2 regions of the Streptomyces sp. NPDC001393 genome follow, and region 1 is predicted to be linked to the other one. Evidence: riboswitches for the same ligand, from Rfam matches in the RefSeq annotation. Region 1 holds a riboswitch; the other holds the start of a gene.

Region 1 (10,099 bases):
GAGACACTGCGCTACTTCCGCCACCAGCTCGACGCCCACGGGGTCGACGTACGCCTCGACACCTGGGTCACTGCCGGGACCGTGGCCGGTTATGACGAGGTCGTGGTCGCCACCGGTGTCACCCCGCGCACACCGGACATCCCCGGCGTCGACCACCCGCGGGTCGTGGGCTACCTCGACGTGCTGCGGGACGGCGCCCCCGTCGGCGACCGGGTCGCGATCCTCGGCGCCGGCGGCATCGGCTTCGACGTCGCCGAGTACCTCACCGACGGCGGGGACAAGGCGAGCGAGGACCCTCAGACGTACTTCCGCGCCTGGGGCGTCGACATGGACTACCGGACACCGGGCGGCCTCGCCGCGCCGCAGCGGCCCAAGCCGCCCCGCCAGGTCCACCTGCTCCAGCGCAAGACCACCAAGGTCGGCGCCGGCCTCGGCAAGACCACCGGCTGGATCCACCGCACCGAGCTCAAGCACCGCGGTGTGACCATGGTCCCGGGCGTGCGCTACGACCGCATCGACGACGCGGGCCTGCACATCACCGTCGGTGAGGAGAGCACGGTCCTGGAGGTCGACACGGTCGTCCTGTGCACCGGGCAGGAGCCGCGCCGCGACCTGTACGAGGAGCTGGCCGCCGCCGGGCGCAGCGTCCATCTGATCGGCGGTGCGGACGTCGCGGCCGAGCTGGACGCCAAGCGCGCCATCAAGCAGGGCACGGAGCTGGCGGCGGCGCTGTAGGCCCCCTGCCGGAGGTCCCTAGGATGAGGCCATGTCACTCCCGCACGCGATCCTCACCGCCCTGCTGGAAAAGCCGTCGTCGGGGCTGGAGCTGACCCGCCGGTTCGACAAGTCGATCGGCTACTTCTGGTCCGCGACGCACCAGCAGATCTATCGCGAGCTGGGGAGGCTGGAGGCCGACGGCCTCATCCGCACCCTGCCGGCCGAGGCGCCGGCCCGTGGGCAGAAGAAGAGCTACGAGGTCCTGCCCGCGGGCCGTGCCGAACTGGCCCGCTGGACCGCCGCCGCGCAGGACCCCAAGCCGCTGCGGGACACGCTGCTGCTGCGGCTGCGGGCCGCGGCGGTGGTCGGCACGGCGGGCATGGAGGCGGACCTGCGCCGCCATCTCGAGCTGCACCGGCGGCAGTTGGCCGAGTACCGGGAGATCGAGAAGCGCGACTTCCCGCCGGACCGGGACGCCCCCGAGGACCGGCTGCGCCATCTCGTGCTGCGGGCCGGCATCGATCTGGAGACCTTCTGGACCCAGTGGCTCACCCACGCCCTGGCGGAGTTCTCGGACCTGCCCGAGGGCGGCTGAGCCGGGTCGGCAGCCGGTGCGCTGAGCCGGTACAGCTCTGCCTCAGAGCCGGTACGGCTTCGAACGCCGGCGCAGATACCAGCCCGTGGCAATGGCCCCGCTGCCCACCAGGGCCGCGCCGATGCCCAGCGTCAGCGGGCCGTAGTCCCGGGCGGCACCGCCCAGGCCGCCCAGCACACCGCGGGAGGGCGCCGGCGAGGCCGTCGAGGAGGTTGTCGGGGCGGTCGTCGACGAGGCCGTCGGCGCCGAGCCGGACGAGACGGTCACCGGCTGGGTGCCCGCCGTGCTGCCGCTGGAGCAGACCACGACGACGGTGTACGTACCCGGGCTCACCCCCGTCCAGGCCGCGGACTGGCTGGCGGACGTGCCCGAGAGGGCCGACTGCCGGCCCTGGGCGAAGTTCGCCTGCCTGCTGGTGAGCAGGGCCGCGTTGCCCCAGCTGCCGTTGATCTCCGAGCACGCGCTGGTGACCACCGAGACGGTGGACCCGGTGGTGCTGACGGAGATGCCCGAGGCCGCGGCGGCCGGACCGGCGAGGGCGGCGGGGAGCGCCATGGCGGCCGCCAGGACCGGGCCGGAGCGGACGAGAAGTCGCGAGGTGTGCATGGGCAGCAGCCAACGTGGCCGCAGGGGTGCCCGCACCTGGGGGGCGGCCGGCCAGGTGAAAGGTTCCTTCGGGCGGCGGAGCCGCACACCGACACAGTCCCGCGCTTCTTACGGGGCTGCCGTGGTCACCGTCCGCTCCGGCGACCAGCCGCCCCACGTGCCGTCCGGGAGCCGTGCCCGCAGGCGTACCCGGTGGTCCTCTCCCGCTCTCCGGCCGATGTAGAAGCTGTAATGCGCCTGTCCGCGCGGGGGAGTGCCGCCCCACACCAGCGAGGTCGCCGCGGTGCCGTCGAGCCGGATCCGGTACTCGGTGATCACCCCGTCCACGCGCGGCGGGTCCCAGGACAGGTCGATGTAGTACGCCCCGCCGGCCCGGTGGGTCGTCGCGGTGAAGCCGGTGGGCGCGGTGTCCCGCCCGTCGTCGGTACCCGGGGTCGTGAGGCGGACCGGGGCGCTCGCCGGGGAGACGTTGTCGGCGGCGTCGCGGGACCGCACCGTGAAGAGGTAACCGGTGCCGGGGCGCAGCCCGGTGAGCACGGTCGCGGTCTGGTTCCCGCCGACGCTGTGGATCTTCGCACCGCCCTGGTACACGTCGTACGACACCACACCCCGGTCGTCCCGGGACGCGCCCCAGGACAGCTGGACCTCCCGGGCGCCGAGCACCCGCCCGGCGGGACGCGACGGCCGGGTGGGCGCCGAGCGGTCATCCGCCGCCCTGGCCGGTGTCCGCGCCCGCACCGCACGGCTCGGCGGCCCGAGCCGCCCCTCGGTGTCCCGGGCCCGCACGGTGAAGGCATACACGGTGGACGGCCTGAGCCTGGTGACGTCCACCATGTGCTGTGAACCCGGCACGTCCTCCACCTTCGTGGTGCCGCGATACACCTCGTAGGTGCGGATGCCGGGGCTGTCCGGCACCGCGTTCCACATCACGTGCACGCTCGTGGCACTGCCCGCCTGCGCGGTGACCCCGGTCGGAGCGCCGGGTGCCCGGCCTTCGTCGTCTTCGTCGGCCTGGCTCCAGCCGCACGCCGCGACCAGGAGCAGGGCTCCGCAGACCAGCAGGGGCGGGCACGGCACGCGTCGCACGGCTCTGCCTCCCGGGGGACGGCGGCATCGGCATTCACGTAAAGGTCCGTACCAATATGGCGCGGCGGCCGCGGATGCGGCAAGGGGGCCGTGCGGGGGACCGGCACGCGGCCGCTCGGGTGACCGATCGGCGTCCGCCCGGGTGACCGATCCGGGGCCCGCGTTGGTGACCATGCGGGGGAGTTACGTATGCTGAGCCTCCCTAGGGCTGAACTATCCGCGAGGGCAGGGGAGTTCATGCCGCTGGCGCGGACACGCTGTCGTCGCCGAAGCCGCGCCGACGCGGGTGGCCGGGGGATCCGGGGCGGGCTGCGTCCCGGATCCCCGGCCCCTGTCGTCCCGCACCGTCCTCTTGTCCTCATGCGGCTTGTCCCTCATGCGGCGTCGGTTTGTCCCTCATGGGGCGTCAGATGAGTGCTCCATCCAGCCCCTTCCGGGCGGCCCGTACGCTCCGGCGCCCGGACCCGCACCCAGAGTGTGCTGGATGTCCGCCCGTCCCCGACGAGAGGGTCCCTCACCGTGCGTGTCCCGTCGCTGACGCCGGCCCTGGCCGGAGTCGCCCTGCTCGCCCCGGCCGCACTGCACGCTCCCGCCGCCCTGCACACCCCGGCCGCCGCCGACCCGCACCCGGACCGGCCCGTGGTCCGCGGGGAGGGCGCGGCGGCCGATGCCGACCCGCCCCGACAGCGGCCCGGGGCCCGCCGGAAGGGCGCGGTAGCCGATGCCGATCCACCCCGGCAGCGGCCGGCGGCCCGCAGGAAAGGCGGTGCGGTGACCGCCGCCGATCTGCTGGACCGACTGGGGGCATGCCACCAGATCTCCCGCGGCCGGTACCGCACCGACGCCGGCCGCCGCGCGACCGTGCCCATCTGCGGCACCCGGACCGCCGTCTTCTGGAAGGCCGACCTGGACATCGACTGCGACGGACGGTCCACCGCCCGCTGCAACCGCCACACCGACCCGCAGTTCGCCACCATGACCACCTACCAGCAGTCCGACGGCCGCAGTCTCAACGCCGCGACGCTGCCCTACATCGTCGTCCCGGCCCCCAGCCGCATCTGGAACCCCCGCGCGTACGGCGTACGGGGCGGCTCGGTCGCCGCCGTCGTCTACCGGGGGCGGGTGCAGTACGCCGTTGTCGGCGACACCGGCCCGCGCGACCTCATCGGCGAAGCCTCCTACGCCACCGCCCGCGGCCTCGGCATCCGGGCCGACCCGGACGGCGGCGGGGCACCCTCCGGGGTCACCTACATCGTCTTCAGGAACTCCCGCGTGCACCCCATCGAGGACCGCGCGGCGGCCGCGGCCGCAGGAGCGCGGCTGGCCAGGCTGTTCCTCACGTACAGGTGACCAGCCGGCCCGCGGCCGTGTCACACCTTGCGGTAGCCGTACGCCTCCGACGCCGCGGCCTGCACCGCGTCCAGGTCGGCCCCCGCGGCGGCGGTGACCACCGCCGCCACCGCGCCCTCGACGAACGGTGCGTCGACCAGCCGGGTGCCGTCCGGCAGTTCGTCCCCCTCGGCGATGAGCGCCTTCACCGTGAGCACGGCGCTGCCGAGATCGGTGAGCACTGCCACCCCGGCGCCCCGGTCCACCGAGGCCGCCGCGGCGGAGATCAGCTCGGCGCTGGTGCCGAGCCCGCCGCCCTCGGTGCCGCCCGCGCAGGCCACGGGCACCCCCGCGGCCCCGCCCGCCAGGCCCTTCGCCAACTCGGCGACCGAGGCGGCCACTTCCGCGCTGTGCGACACCAGCACGATCCCGACCACCTTCGCTTCGCTCACCGTCCGCCCTCCGCCGCCTCCTGCAGAGCGGCGACGAGCAGCGCCGACGAGGTCGCCCCCGGGTCCTGGTGGCCGATGCTGCGCTCGCCGAGATAGCTCGCCCGGCCCTTGCGGGCCTGCAGCGGCGTGGTGGCCTCCGCGCCCTCCTCGGCGGCGGCCCGCGCGGCGGCGAAGCCGTCGCCGAGCGCGTCCACGGCCGGCACCAGGGCGTCGATCATGGTCTTGTCGCCGGGGGCCGCCCCGCCCAGCGCCATCACCCCGTCCACACCCGCGCGCAGCGCCTCGGCCAGCTGCGCCTCGCTGACCTCGGCCTCGTCACCGAGCGCCTTGCCGGTCCGGCGCAGCAGCGTGCCGTACAGCGGCCCGGACGCGCCGCCGACCGTGGAGATGAGCTGCCGCCCGGCCAGCACCAGGACCGCGCCCGGGGTGTCCGGCGCCTCCTTCTCCAGGGCGGCCGAAACGGCGGTGAAGCCGCGCTGCAGATTGCTGCCGTGGTCGGCGTCCCCGATGGCCGAGTCGAGAGCGGTGAGCCGCTCCGCCTCGCGGTCCACGGACGCGGTGGTCGCCGCCATCCAACGGCGGAAGAAGTCGGCGTCGAGCACGGGATCTCCTTGCGTGGTAGGGATGTTGACCGGCGTGCCACGGGTGGATGGTCGCCTCGTCCGCCGTATCACATCCCCCACCGCAGCGCGGGAGTCTTCACCGGGGCGTCCCACAGCCGCAGCAGTTCCTCATCGACCTGACACAGCGTCACCGACGTGCCCGCCATGTCCAGGGAGGTGACGTAGTTGCCGACGAGCGTGCGGGCCACGGCGACCCCGCGCTCGCGCAGTACCCGCTGCACCTCGGCGTTGAAGCCGTACAGCTCCAGCAGCGGGGTGGCGCCCATGCCGTTGACCAGCACCAGCACGGGGCTGCGCGGCGGCAGGTCCTCCAGGATCGCGTTCACCGCGAAGTCGGCGATCTCCCCGGACGTCATCATCGGCCGCCGCTCCCGGCCCGGCTCGCCGTGGATGCCGATGCCCAACTCCAGCTCGCCGCCCGGCAGATCGAAGGTGGGGCTGCCCTTCGCCGGGGTCGTACAGGCGCTGAGCGCGACACCGAAACTCCGGGAGTTCTCGTTCACCCGACGCCCGATGGACTCGACCCGCTCCAGCGGCTGCCCCTCGGCCGCGGCGGCGCCCGCGATCTTCTCCACGAACAGCGTCGCACCGGTGCCGCGCCGCCCGGCCGTGTACAGGCTGTCGGTGACGGCGACGTCGTCGTTGACGAGCACCTTGGCGACCTGAATGCCCTCGTCCTCGGCGAGTTCGGCCGCCATGTCGAAGTTGAGCACGTCGCCGGTGTAGTTCTTCACGACGAACAGCACACCGGCACCGCTGTCCACGGCCGCCGCGGCCCGCGCCATCTGGTCCGGCACCGGGGAGGTGAACACCTCTCCGGGGCAGGCGGCGGAGAGCATGCCGGGTCCGACGAACCCGCCGTGCAGCGGCTCGTGCCCCGACCCGCCACCCGACACCAGTGCGACCTGCCCGGCCACCGGAGCGTCCCGCCGGACGATCACCCGGTTCTCCACGTCCACGGTCAGATCCGGATACGCGGCCGCCATCCCGCGCAGCGCGTCCGCCACGACGGTCTCCGGCACGTTGATGAGCATCTTCACGGGTACCTCCCCATGAGGCCGGCAGGCGGGCCTCTGAGATGTGATCGGTGGCGTCGCGGGCGGAGCTCTGCTGTCGGCAGTATCGACCTTGCGGCAGCGAAGGTCACGTGGAGCGGCGCAGATGCTCGCGCATGCCTTCTGGTGTCGCCGGTCGGCCGCCGGCCGGTGGCGGTCCTGATCCGGGAGGTCACGGTCCCGTAGAGCCGGGGTCAAGCGCCGGTCATGGATTAGGAGGGCGGGGCGGCGGGGGCGTATCGTTGATCCGGTTTTGATGAGACACCTCGTTCGGTGAGGCGTCTTCACGGACACAGGCCACTGATCCCACCCGTCGAGAGACGCTCCGGATCAGGACAGGTCTCCCCGGCCGAAGGGGTGACCCCAAGTGGCTTCCCCGCAGCTGCGGGGACACGCCGTGGAGTGCCAAAGCTCTGACGAGTTGGGGTGCGCCGGGCCGATTCGCCCGGTTGCCCTTGCCGTATGGCCGTGGCGTCGTGAGCGCGGCCGGGACCGGGAGGAGGCGAGCATGGACAGTAGTCCGGGCCATAGTCGGCCCCTGTCCGCGTTGTCCTCGCCGTCCCTCCGCGGCCTGAGGCAGCCCGTCCTCCTCCACTGACCCGACCCCGCCCGGTGCGTCGGGCCCGGTGTGCCCTGCCCTGATCGCGGGGCAGGGAAGAGTGCGCTGCCGTGGCCGCCCGCTGCCCCGTCATGCCGGGGCAAGGGGGTGTTCACCTTGTCCGTCAACACTTTGCTCATGTCCACCTCGGCCCGTCTGCGCGACCGCCGGGTGATCCTGGAGCGCCGCGCCACCGCCTCCAAGGCGGTCCGCACGTCCCTGGTCTCGCTGGCGGGCCTGGTCGGCGGCCCGGTCACCAACCAGGCCGGGGAGGAGGTCGGCCGCGTCGCCGACGTCGTCGCCCGCCTCTACGGCGAGGAGCCGTACCCGCCGGTCACCGGGCTGATCCTGCGCATCGGGCGCCGGCACACCTTCCTGGCGTCGGACGCCATCGGCAAGGTGCACGCCGGGCACGTACGGCTGCGCACCGCGCGGATCGACCTGCGGGACTTCGCCCGGCGCCCGGGCGAGGTGCTGCTCGCCAGGGACGTACTCGACCACCAGCTCGTGGACGTGGACGGCGTGCAGGTCACCCGTGCCGCCGATCTGTACCTGGCACCGCTGGTGGACCGGGTCGTGCTGGTCGGCGTGGACGTCTCCCTGCCCACGCTCCTGCGCCGGCTCGGCCCCCGCCGCTGGCAGGCCCGGCCCACCCCGGAACGCGTGCTCGACTGGCAGGCGGTCGCCCCGTTCGCCGAGCAGGCCACCGACGGACCCTCCGAGGTACGGCTGCGCGCCTCCCGGACCGCACTGCACCGGCTGCGCCCGGCCGACCTGGCCGACATCCTCGAAGACCTCGGCCGCAGCGAGCGCCAGCAGCTGCTCGGCTGGCTGGAGCCGGAGCGGGCCGCCGACGCTCTGGAGGAGATGGAACCGGCCGAGCTGGAGAACCTGCTGCGCGAGGCGCAGCCGGAACACGCCGCCCGCCTGGTCGACGAGATGGAACCGGACGAGGCCACGGACGCCCTGCGCGACCTCACCCGCGAGGAGCGCGAGGCCCTGCTGACGCGGATGCCGAAGAAGGAGGCGGCCGAACTGCGGCGGCTGCTCACCCACCGCGAGGGCACCGCGGGCGGCGCCATGACCACGCTGCTCGTCACTGCGCGTCGCGACGAGACCATCGCCGAGGTGCGGGCCCGGCTCGCCGAACAGGCCGAGCACCGTACCGAGATCGACGCTGTCGTCTGCGTCGACGCCGAAGGCCGGCTGCTGTGCGACATCTCGCTGTTCGACCTGGCGGTGGCCGAGGACGCGGCGCCGGTCGCCGACCTGGTGGCCTGGCTCGCTCAGTTCGGCCCGCCCGTGACCGTCCACGCGGACACCGCCCTGTCCGAGGCCGCCGACCAGCTGGTCGCGGCCCGCGCCTCCTCCCTCCTGGTGGTCGACGACGGCGACCGCCCGATCGGCCGGATCCTGGCCGACGACCTGCTCGACGCGATGCTGCCCGAACGCGGGCGCCTGCACTTTAGGAGGTTCCTGCAGTGACCCGCGACCTGGACACCACCGAGGCGGCTCCGGCAGCCGGTGCGACGGCACCCCGCCGCACCGGCTGGCGACGCCTCACCATGATCGCCGCGGTCGCGGGCCCCGGCCTGGTCGCCGCGAACGCCGGCAATGACGCCGCCGGCATCGCCACCTACGCCTCGGCCGGCTCCCAGTTTACCTACGGCACCCTCTTCTTCATGGTGCTGGTCACCGTCGCCCTGGTGATGGTTCAGGAGATGGCCGTACGCCTCGGCGCCCACACCGGCAAGGGCCTGGGCGCCCTGATCCGCGAGCAGTTCAGCCTGCGCCTGACCGCGCTCGCCGTCTTCTGCCTGCTGCTGGCCAACACCGGCCTGGTCGTGTCAGAGTTCGCGGGCATCGGCGCGGCCTTCGAACTCCTCGGCGTCCCCAAGTGGGCGGTCATCCCGCCGGCCGCGATCCTGCTGTGGGCGCTGGTGCTGTTCGGCTCCTACCACTGGGCCGAACGCGTGTTCCTCATCATGTCCCTGGCGTTCTTCGCCTACCCGATCGCCATGATCCTCGGCCACCCCGACTGGGGCGCCGTCGGCCACCACCTGATCGTCCCGCACATCGAGCCCAGCAAGGACTTCATCCTCCTCGCGGTCGCGTTGATCGGTACGACGGTCAGCCCGTACATGCAGTTCTACGCCGCTGCCGGAGTCGTCGACCGGGGTGCCAGGCCCGCCGACTACCCCCTCATCCGCGCCGACGCGATCCTCGGCGCCGTTTTCGCCTGCGTCATCAGCCTGACCATCATCATCGCCACGGCGTCCGCCATCGGCGGCACCGGCCCGCTGGACTCCGCAGCGCAGGCGGCCGAGGCCCTCAAGCCGATCGCCGGCCAGAACGCCGAACTCCTCTTCGCCGTCGGCCTGCTCGGCGCCTCCGCCCTGGCCGGGGCGGTCGTCCCGCTGTCCGCCAGCTACGCCATAGGAGAGGCGGCGGGCGTGGAGCGCTCGGTCTCCCGCAGCTTCCGTGACGCCCCGCTGTTCCTGGGCCTGTTCACCGCCCAGATCTTCCTCGGGGCGGCGGTGGCGATGACCCCGGTCGACGTCATCCAGCTGCTGATCGGCACTCAGGTCCTGCAGGGCCTGATCAGTCCGGTGGTCCTCGTCTACCTGCTGGTGCTGACCAACCGCCGCTCCGTCCTCGGGACGGCCGCCAACGGGCCGCGCTACCGCATCGCCGCCACCGTGGTGGTCGTCGGCGTCGCCGCCATGTCCACCATCCTGCTCGTCCAGACGGTCCTCGGCTGGTTCGGCCTCGGTTGACCGGGGCTGCTGTCCGCTCCTGCGGGCCGCACCCCGCCGGTACCCGACCGGCTCCGCGGGACAGCGCCGGGTCACCTCAGCGAGCGGTCCGATCATGCGCCTCTCGCCCTGCTCGACAGGCCGATGATGGCCAACACCGGCAACCGGTTATTGACGTGTCCTTGACCGCTTCCTCCAACTCCGGCCCCACCGACGGGACCAAGTCCCTGCGAGCGGGCGGCGATCTGCCGAACCTCGCCATCGATCCGCACACCGGCTACG
Region 2 (10,099 bases), on a different contig from region 1:
GGCGAGCGCGAAGAACGACAGCGCGATGATCCGCAACGCGGTCTTCTCCCGGGCCTCACGCACCGCGTGTTCGCGGGCGGAGAACTGCCAGGCGACAGTGGCGGCCGAGGAGACCTCGATGACGGAGTCGAGGCCGAAGCCGATCAGCGCGGCGGACGAAGCCAGGGTCCCGGCCGTGAGGGCGACGGCCGCCTCGACGGCGTTGTAGGTGATGGTCGCGGCAACCAGCAGCCGTATCCGCCGGGCAAGCGCGCCGCGCCTGGCCGGGTCGGGGCCGAAGGACATGGATATCTCTGCGCTCACGGTCAGCAGCACCCCTTGTCGTCCGCGTCGACGCACGTCCGGTCGCCCTCGACGGCGACCACGGCGGTGCGCAGGTCGTCGAGCGCGTGGCCGAGGCGTTCGTCGGCGAGTTCGTAGCGGGTGCGACGGCCGTCGGGGACGGTGACGACCAGGCCGCAGTCACGCAGGCACGCCAGGTGGTTCGACAGCCTGGTGCGCGAGACGCCCAGCGCGTCGGCCAGGTCAGCGGGATAGGCGGGTGCTTCCCGCAGGGCGAGCAGGATGCGGCAGCGGATCGGATCGGCGAGCGCCCGGCCGAACCGGACCAGGACCTCGATGTCGGAGGCAACAGTCAGCACACCGACAACGGTACACGGATTCCTGAATTCACGGAAACATGAATCATGGATCACTTCGTAATGGTGTTCATTTTCATGTAGCCTCTACTCGCCATCCCAACCAGGAGGATTCCCATGGCCGTTCCCAAGCGGAAGATGTCCCGCAGCAACACCCGCCACCGCCGCGCCCAGTGGAAGGCGACCACGCCGGCGCTCGTACCGGTCATCGTCGACGGGGTGTCATACCTGGTACCGCAGCGGCTGGTGAAGGCGTACGAGCGCGGCCTGCTGCGACCCGAGGACTGAGCGATGATGCCGCCCGGCCCCTCCGGCCGACTGCCCGTCACCGTCCTGTCCGGATTCCTCGGCGCCGGCAAGACCACCCTCCTCAACCACGTCCTCGGCAACCGCGAAGGACTGCGCGTCGCGGTCATCGTCAACGACATGAGCGAGGTCAACATCGACGCCGCCCTGGTGCGCGGCGGCGAGGCCGCCCTGTCACGCACCGAGGAACGCCTGGTCGAGATGACCAACGGCTGCATCTGCTGCACCCTGCGCGACGACCTGCTCGAAGAGGTCGACCGGCTGGCCCGAGAGGGCCGCTTCGACTACCTGCTCATCGAGTCGTCCGGCATCTCCGAACCCATGCCGGTCGCCGCGACCTTCGCCTTCGCCCGCGACGACGGCGCCACCCTCGGCGACCTCGCCCGCCTGGACACCATGGTCACGGTCGTGGACGCCGCGAACTTCCTGCCCGAGCTGGCAAGCGGCGACGAACTCGTCGAGCGCGGCCTGGACCAGTACGAGGACGACGAACGCACCGTCAGCGACCTGCTGATGGACCAGATCGAGTTCGCCGACGTCATCGTCCTGAACAAGCTCGACCTTGTGGACAAGGAGTCGGCCGACCGGCTGCGAGCGACACTCACCCGCCTCAACCCCGCCGCACGTCTCGTCCCGGCCGTCCACGGCCGCGTGAAGGTGGGCGACGTGCTGGGCACCCGGCTGTTCGACCTGGAACGCGCCCAACAGGCCCCCGGCTGGGTGAGGGAACTCAACGGCGACCACGTACCCGAGACGGAGGAGTACGGCATCTCCTCCACCGTCTTCCGCTCCGAACTGCCCTTCCATCCAGGCAGATTGTGGACGTTCGTGACCGAGGAACTCGACAGCGGCGCGTACGGACAGATCCTGCGCTCCAAGGGCTTCTTCACCCTCGCCAGCCGCCCGCACGTGACGGGCCTGTGGTCACAGGCCGGCTCCGTCGCACGCTTCGAGCCGTCCGCCGCCCGCGACACCGAGAGCCCCGAATGCCAGGAACTGGTCTTCATCGGCACGCACCTGCACGCGGACGCACTGCACGCGGCACTGACCGACTGCCTCATGGCCGACGGCGAGAGCCTGCCGCCCACGGACCCGTTCCCCACCTGGGACACCTACGGCATCGACGACACCTGCGAGCATGAGCATCCCGAACTCGTGGCGGGCCCCTGAGGACCCCGGGCCGGGCGGCCGGAGGGCGCTGCCCTGGTGCGTCAGGCCAGCGCCCGCGGGCGTTCCCGTTCGGACTCCTCGTCGTCCACGTGCCAGTGCAGGTCGCTCACGCCCGGCTCCAGGGACAACCGGGAGATGACCTGCTCCAGTGCGGCGGCGACATCGCCGTTGATCATGACCGCGGCACGCAGGCTGGCCGCCTCGCCCTCCCGGCGGGCACGCAGCCCGGTAGGGGCGAGTCCGGAAGCGGTCAGGGTCTGCAGCAGCAGGGCGCGCAAGTGCGTCTCGGCACTGCGCTCGCACACCAGGTGGACAGTGGCGTGGACAGTGGCATCAGGGTCCGTACCGGAAGCCGGCGCCCGGTCCAGCAGCCGCCCGGCCGGCCGCAGCACAAGGTGGACGGCCAGGACCACTACGGTACCGAGGACGGCCAGGCTCAGCTTGCCGGAGGCGGCCAGCACTCCGACGGCCGCCGAGCACCACAGGGTGGCGGCGGTGTTCAGGCCGCGCACTCCGGCCCCGTCGCGCAGGATCACGCCACCGCCGAGAAATCCGATGCCGGACACCACGTAGGAGGCGACCCGGGTGGGGCTGCCCATATCGCCGACGGCCTCGCTGTACAGCACGAACAGGGTGGCGCCGGTGGCGACCAGGGCGTTGGTGCGCAGGCCCGCCATCCGGGCCCGCCACTGCCGCTCGACGCCGATCAGCGCGCCACAGGCCACCCCGGTGCCGAGTCGAGTCAGGAATTCGACGGTGGTCAGTGCGTGCACGAGGCACCTCCTTGAGGACCGGGGCCGCGAGCGGCCGGATCATATGCGTGACAGTGACGCCCCAGGCGGTATCCGCACGGCGTCCGGCGCCGGACGTCAGGCGAGCGGCTCGAGGAATTCCAGGCGGTTGCCGACGGGGTCGGTGCTGTAGAAGCGGCGGTGGCCGGGCAGGTTGTCGTCCCACACGACCGGCGCGCCGTGTGCGGCGAGGCAGTCGGCGAGGGCGTCGATGCCGGTCACCCGCAGCCCGGGGTGGGCCTTCTGCGCGGGCCGGAAGGGGTCTTCGATGCCCAAGTGGAGCCGCACGCTGCCGTCAGGGGTGGCGAACCAGCAGCCACCCCGGGCGGCGAGCACCGGTGGCTTGGGGATCTCGGTCAGGCCGAGGGCGCACCCCGGCCGGTGGGGGGACTCAGTGGCCGAGGGCCACTTCCACGATCTTGATGACGACGAGGATCATGGCGATGAGGAGGTAGGTGCGCAGGGCGCCCATGCCGAGCTTGCGGGCGGTGGACATGGTCGGCCGGGTCAGTGTGGCCAGTGCGGGCATGCGCCAGGTGTCCCGGCCGATGCGGTCGATCGGGTCTTCCTTGGTGTTGGTGCGGCGGCGCGTGAAGGCGTACCCGGCGGCCAGCACGCCGACGATGCCGCAGGCGGCCATGATGTCGAGGATCGCGGTCGCGGAGATGTCCGGGAAAAGCACCGAGGCGGTCAGGATGATCGACAGGGCGACCAGGACGCCGACGACGGCCGAAGTGAACGCGTTGGTCTTGGGGCCGTTGACCCAGGGGCCGAGGACCTGCTTGTCATTGCAGAGAAGGAGCAGGAACACGCTGGCGGAGGGCAGCAGGACGCCGGCGAGGGTCTGGACGCCTTCGGTGAGCAGGCCCAGCGGGGAGCCGGGGATGAGCACGATGGCGGCGGCTGCGGCGACCAGGCCGGCGTAGACGGCGTAGAAGCCCTTGGCTTTCTTGACGCCCCGGTGGAGCGAGTGCCGGATGCCGAAGACGTCCCCGATCGCGTAGGCGGTGGACAGGGACACGGCGAAGGCGCCGATGATGGAGGCGTCCAGCAGCGCGATGGCGAACAGCACGCCGGCGAGCTTGCCGGCCTTGGCCTCCAGACCGGTGGCGATGCCCCCGGCGTCCGTGAAGTTCCCGAAGCCGTGGGTGCCGGCGAAGGCGGCGGCGGTGAAGCCCATCATGGCCGCCGCGCCGATGACGACCACGGCGATGCCGATCCACAGGTCGGCCTTCTCGTACTTCATGAAGCGCGGGGTGATCCGCTTGTCGATCACGTACGACTGCTGGAAGAACAGCTGCCAGGGGGCGACCGTGGTGCCGACGATGCCGATGATCAGCAGCATGACGGTGGACAACTGCCCGGTACCGCCGGGCATGTTGGGCACGACGAAGTCCCGTGCCATCTGCGAGGCGTGCGGGTGGACCATGCAGTAGACCGGCACCAGCAGCAGCGAGGCCGCGCACAGGGTGATGGCGACCCGCTCGAAGCGGCGGAAGGAGCCGGTGAACGCCGAGGCGACGATGATGGCGGCGGCGAGCACCACGGAGGCGGCCTTGGGCAGGCCCAGGTAGCCGGTGGCCAGGGTGATGCCGATGAACTCGGTCACCAAGGTGAGGGCGTTGAGTAGGAACAAGTCGATGACACTGAACGCGCCCCAGAACTTGCCGAACCGCTCCAGGATGAGCCGGGCGTGGCCGACGCCGGTGACGGCGCCCAGACGCAGCACCATCTCCTGGTTGACGAACAGGACGGGGACCAGCAGGAGCAGGGTCCACAGCAGGTGGGTGCCGTAGTTCTGGCCGGCCTGGCCGTAGGTGGCGAAGGCGCCGGCGTCGTTGTCGCCGACCATGACGATCAGGCCGGGCCCGACGATCGCCAGCAGTGTCTTGAGCTTGGCGGACAGGCCGGTGCGGGGTGCGGTGTCGTCGAGCCGGATGGTGCCGAGCGCACCCTGGATGTCGCCGACGTGCGCGTCGTCCAGGACCGCGGAGCGCGGGGCCTCGGACATGTTGGTCACAGTGGTCATGACGTACCTCCCGAATCCCCCCAATTGGGGGAGGCAGGGGGCACGCGAAAGCCATCCTCCCCGCGCGAGCGCGCAGGACGGCAGCCCGTCACGGCGCACGGCCGTGCGGGGGCGCGAGACGCGGACGGAAATCCGCGCAGGGAAGGTGGTTACCGCGTGCCGGAAGAATGCGAGGACAAGCGGGTAAGGGGCCGACTGTGGCCCGGACTACTGCAACTGCAGTCCATGTCTCTCGCCTCCTTCCGGCCGGAGACACGCACGGCGCGCGTCGACGTCGACTCGGCAGGGAGCGGACCGGCGCGCAGACTGCGGCCGGTACACCCCAACTCGTCAGAGCTTTGGCACTCCACGGCGTAATCCCCCTGCAAGGGAAGCCACTTGGCCTCACCCCTTAGGCCGGGGAGAGGTGTCCTGACCCTGGGCGTCTCTCGACGTCGTGGGGTCAGTGGCCTGTGTCCGTGAAGACGCCTCACCGAACGAGGTGCCCTTTTCAAACCTCAAAGAGTGTAGCCCAACGCTTGCATGTTTGCGCAAGTCATTGATGACCTCTTGACGCGGTCACGGACCATGGCGTACGTCGCCCGGACCGATCCAGTCATCGATCACGGCGACCTTTACCCCGGCGTCCAAGGCCAGGACCTCGGGCGTGACACCGGCGCTCCAGGCAGCGACGACGGCACGCCGAAGGTCCTCCGCACGCGTCGCCAGCCCGGCCTCGGCGGCCTCCGCGGAGGCCGCCATCAGGGCCCCCGCGTCCTCGGTCAGCCGTTGCGCCGCCTGGCGCACCGCGAGGCGTTCCTGTGCCCACCGCTGATCGTTCACCGCCTGCCTCCCCGGGACCGAGCCGGATCAGTCCTGCGTGGCCGACCGGGCAAGCTTGACACCGAGTCCCAGCAGGCGCACCGGCATCCCGACACCGCAGGCATCGGCTACGGCGAGGACCGCCGGCTCGGCGACGGGGAGCAGCGTCCGCAGGCCACGCTCGGCCACGGCGGGCAGCGTGAACCGGGGCAGTGTGATCGTGATCGTCATGACGCACCTCCGCCTGATCGGCACCCGCTGGCGGACCGGAGGCAGGCGTGATGACTGTCCGGAATACTCTGGAGAGCCAGGCCGTCAGACAGCGGTGCGGTGCCCGCCGGACGCCCGTGGTGCCACGGAATGGGAGCTGGGACTACTGCTGCAGGAACTCATCCCGTTCACCTCCTCGCGCTCGCGGCGGTCAGATCGGGCAACGACGCATCGCGCCCTCCGGCCAGGGTACGCCCTCCCATGGCGCGACGACATGCCGAAGCCCACCGAGGCGGTTCTCGCACCTGCACCACTGGACGGGACGCGGCGACCCGGATCGCGGACGGCCACGAGTCGGGGTGCACGGGCCACCGCCGTGTGGGCCGGTCTGCTCGTTGCCGAGTCGTACGACGCCACGCCGGAGGGAGGCGGGAGTCAGATGAACCGCACTTGCAGTAGTCCGGGCCACAGTCGGCCCCGCATCCGATCGACCTCGCCCACCCTCGGCACCCGGTAACGCCACTCGTCCACCTGCGCTTTGGCCGACCTGACACCTGCGCCGCCCTACGCCGCCACGGGCGGCCGGGCCGCCTCGGGTCCGCCCATGCTGCGAACCATGTCTCTCGCCTCCTTCCGGCCAGGGATACGCGCGTCGACGTCGACTCGGCAAGAAGCAACCCGGTCCTGGATCACCGCTCACGCGAGTCACGCATCGAGGGTGGGTCAGTTGACGCACGGCACACCGCCCGCCTTCACGGCCGGGCCGGAGTCGTCCGCTGTTGCCGTGCTCGACGCGGATGCGGTCGGCGTCCGGGTCGGAGCTGCCTGACCGGGATGCGTGTAGTCCTCGCCGAGGGTGACGACGACGTGGCCCGCGGACACGGCAGGACTGGAAGCGGCGGTGCCGGCGTGGAGCCGGCCGGCGATCTGCTGAGCCGCCTGCTGTGCCCCGGCGCCGTAGCGGACGGTGGTCGCAGGCTGCGTGGTGGTGTTGCCCGTGGTACCGGCCGTGTAGCCGAGTTCGACCAGAGAGGAGAGCGCCTTCGAGGCGAGGCCCCGACCGCCGTTGCCGTTGATGACATCCACGGTGGCGGGTGCGGCCGCAGTGGTGCCGGAGGCCGCGGGAGACGGGGCACCGGCCGCTCCGAAGGCTTGCTGCACGATCGACTTGATCTTCTCCGGATCCACGAGGTTGACGTCCTCGCGGTTGCGGATCCCGAAGCCCTCGATGGGCAGGGTGTGGAACACCACGTTGCCGCCGGTGAGGTCCGGGGCCTGCTGTGCGAAATCGAGCACGTTCCAGCTGCTGTCGAGAACGACGTCCTTCTTCACGACGTCGAACAGTCCTTGAAGCTTGGACGGGCTGCCCCAGACACCCTCCGTCTTGAGCTGATGCGTGACTGTGGAGATGAAGGCCTGCTGCCGGCGCGTACGGTCCAGGTCCCCGGCGTCCAGCCCGTGCCGCTGCCGTACGAAGGCCAGCGCCTGACGGGCGTTCAGCTGCTGCACGCCGGCCGGGAAGTCGGCACCCGAATAACGGTCCTTGACCGGGTGTTTGAGACACACCGTGATGGGCTGCAGAACCTTGGCGATGTCGTAGAAGCCGAGGAGGTTGATCTCGGCGAAGTGGTCGATGGGCACACCGGCGAACTGCTGCACCGTCGCCAGCGTCGCCTCCCGGCCGGCCTCACGGCTTTTCGCTTCCAGATCCGCGCCCCTGACGCCCTGGGCGGCGTACTTGTCGTGGGCAGTGGTGTACGCGTTGGCGTACGCCTCCTTGATCTTGAAGTGGCCCTGCACCGAGCCGTCTCCGTTCAGCGTCTGCACGTAGTCGTCGCGCGGGATGGAGAACGCCTGCACCTTGCCGCCGTTCGCGGGGATGTGCATGAGGATCAGGGTGTTGGTGTTGTAGTAACCGATGTCGCTGGACCCGGCGTGCAACTCGCTCTGCACGAACTGCCGTGGCAGGTCGTTGCCGTTCATGTCCTTGCGCGAGTCGAGACCTATGAGCAGCAAGTTGACCGCGTTGTCCAGGTGTCGGGGCGCCTTGCCGCGGACCGCGTCGAGCGCATCAGAGGTGGTGAGGCCGTGCGTCAGGGACCGGTAGGCGTACCAGGTCGCACCGCAGCCGAGCAGCAGAGCCGCCGAAACCGTCCATGTCGCAACACGCAACATGACAAGCCAGGGCGCCCTGCGTCCGCGTGTGACGGCGGCCGGGTACGAACGGTGTCGCATGCTCTCAGGCACGATCCCTCCTGTTCATTCCGTACCGGAGCACGGCTACCGCCAGCGCCACGACGACCACCGCGCACTCCGCCGCGGCCATCGCCGGGAACACCGCCACGGCCCACCGCACCAGCCGCGTGGCCAGCGGACCGTGCGACGTCAGCACCGTCCCCGCCGTGACAACGGCCACAGCAAGGGCCGGCAGCGGTGCCACGGACCCCAGAGTGCGGCGACGAACCGCCGCCAGGGCCGCGAGCAGGGCTCCCGCCGTCGCTCCCACCACCACACCCCAGCCGGGCTCCCGGCCGACCAGGGCATCCACCCCGTCCCCCAGAAGCAACGGTCCCAGCAGCATCGCTGCGATGGCCCCTGCCCGGGGCCGACGCACAGGAGGCGCGCCGCCCTCGTCCCGCCGCGAGCGTCGTGCACGGAATGTGTCTTCGGACGGCGTCCGCTCTCCGGTCCGACCCTGAGGGACCACCCGACCGTGCGTCACGGAGCTGTGCTGCCGCTGCGCGCCGATGGCGCTGTTGACGCGTTCCTGTTGATGGCGCATGCGCTCGCTCTCGCTCATCTCGACGCGGGCAACACGGCTGAATCCGGAGTGTCGCCCCGACTGCTACCAGTGAGACGAAATCGGACCCCTGATGGTTGCACAGTCACGCAAGTAGGCAAGTGTTTGAGCTGGGTTGGTCCTCGTAGGGTCAAACGGTGGAGGGGCGTGCCCCGGACTGAGCGACCTCGTCGGCAATGTCACGCACGGGACGGCGACCATAGCCGCGCGCCGGCCGGCGGGGGCGCGGTTCGCGCAGCCCGGCGTTACCCAGAGTGCGGGACGGACGCATTGATCGCAAGACTCGGACTGCGCGATACTCCCGCGTCGATCCCCGGGTCCGGCACATGCGGGAACGACAGGCCCTGGCACCCATGCCGAGCAGGTCGGCGATCCCGCGATCGCGGACACAGGCCACGTGCTGATGGATCAGTGCCGCTCAAGGCGCGCTGTGGCCCATTGCCGTTCGTCTCCTACGCCGGCTCGTCCATGTTCGCCGTGTGTGGCGGTGGGGCTCCTTCAGATGATGAAGGTCCGCCCGCGCGGGCCTAACCCAGCTCCACCGCCAGCATCCCGGTCTGCCGGGAATCGGGGGTGCTGTGCGTCCAGCCTCGGTCCGAGGCGGCACTGCTCCAGCGCCGGCCGTCGAATGTCACGGATGTGGCGTGCAGTGCGGTGGCGTGGCAGAGCAGCCACAGGGCGAGGGACCAGCCTGTGGAAGCCTGCTCGGTCGCAATCGGGAAGCTGACGCTGTCGCCGCCGGTCGCGGGCAGGGCGACCGGCGCGTCGCCGAACTCCCGTCGGACGGCTGCCGCGACACCGCTGCCGCCACCGGCCTCGCTCACGCCACCCGCCGCGCTGCTCGCTGTATCGGAGGGAGCCGGATCGGCCCCACTCACCGTGCAGTTCAGCGCCGGCCCCTCCCGCCCCGTCAGCACGTCGGCCAGCGTCGCCGCCATGGCCTCATGTGCTGCGTAGGCCTCCGGGTAGCCGCTGTGCTGGACTCGCTGCGCGGCGACGGTGACCGGAAGGCCGAGGTAGTCGGGCACCTTGACCAGCGCGTCGAAGAACTTGCCCGACGCGTAGACGGGGTCGCGGATCTGGGCGGGAGTGCCCCAGCCCTGGGACGGGCGCTGCTGGAACAGGCCGAGGGAGTCGCGGTCCCCGTACGTCAAGTTGTGGAGTTTGGACTCCTGGATCGCGGTCGCCAGGGCGATGGTGACGGCGCGTTGCGGCAGGCCGTGCGCGTGGGCCACGGCCGCGATGGTCGCGGCGTGGGATGCCTGGTCCAGATCGAGCGTGACGGTCGTGCCGTCCGTGCCATGCGCCGTGCATTCGTCGGGAGTTGCCGAGCGGATGAGCCGGACGGCGAGAT

What was found. Region 1 has a riboswitch for magnesium ahead of ACWC2T_RS12945 (magnesium transporter MgtE N-terminal domain-containing protein). Riboswitches for the same ligand answer to the same signal wherever they lie in the genome.
Region 2: another riboswitch for magnesium. It lies ahead of ACWC2T_RS38155 (NRAMP family divalent metal transporter); the one in region 1 lies ahead of ACWC2T_RS12945 (magnesium transporter MgtE N-terminal domain-containing protein).

What each region holds. Positions count from the first base shown of each region.
Region 1 covers NZ_JBSFIH010000009.1:561-10,659, reverse strand. The annotation lists gene ACWC2T_RS12985 (FAD-dependent oxidoreductase) at 1-735, shown strand, start outside; gene ACWC2T_RS12980 (PadR family transcriptional regulator) at 767-1,312, shown strand; gene ACWC2T_RS12975 (hypothetical protein) at 1,355-1,918, opposite strand; gene ACWC2T_RS12970 (fibronectin type III domain-containing protein) at 2,027-3,004, opposite strand; gene ACWC2T_RS12965 (glycoside hydrolase family 75 protein) at 3,524-4,354, shown strand; gene ACWC2T_RS12960 (PTS-dependent dihydroxyacetone kinase phosphotransferase subunit DhaM) at 4,375-4,785, opposite strand; gene dhaL (dihydroxyacetone kinase subunit DhaL) at 4,782-5,387, opposite strand; gene dhaK (dihydroxyacetone kinase subunit DhaK) at 5,456-6,448, opposite strand; M-box (ykoK) riboswitch at 6,722-6,896, shown strand; gene ACWC2T_RS12945 (magnesium transporter MgtE N-terminal domain-containing protein) at 7,200-8,546, shown strand; gene ACWC2T_RS12940 (NRAMP family divalent metal transporter) at 8,543-9,838, shown strand; gene ACWC2T_RS12935 (hypothetical protein) at 10,000-10,099, shown strand, end outside.
Region 2 covers NZ_JBSFIH010000058.1:42,319-52,417, forward strand. The annotation lists gene ACWC2T_RS38125 (cation transporter) at 1-285, opposite strand, end outside; gene ACWC2T_RS38130 (ArsR/SmtB family transcription factor) at 306-641, opposite strand; gene rpmF (50S ribosomal protein L32) at 756-926, shown strand; gene ACWC2T_RS38140 (GTP-binding protein) at 933-2,114, shown strand; gene ACWC2T_RS38145 (MgtC/SapB family protein) at 2,156-2,887, opposite strand; partial or broken gene ACWC2T_RS38150 (glyoxalase) at 2,984-3,271, opposite strand; gene ACWC2T_RS38155 (NRAMP family divalent metal transporter) at 3,297-4,934, opposite strand; M-box (ykoK) riboswitch at 5,249-5,422, opposite strand; gene ACWC2T_RS38160 (hypothetical protein) at 5,493-5,756, opposite strand; gene ACWC2T_RS38165 (GNAT family acetyltransferase) at 5,784-5,966, opposite strand; gene ACWC2T_RS38170 (LCP family protein) at 6,669-8,120, opposite strand; gene ACWC2T_RS38175 (hypothetical protein) at 8,185-8,526, opposite strand; gene ACWC2T_RS38180 (heavy metal transporter) at 9,273-10,099, opposite strand, start outside.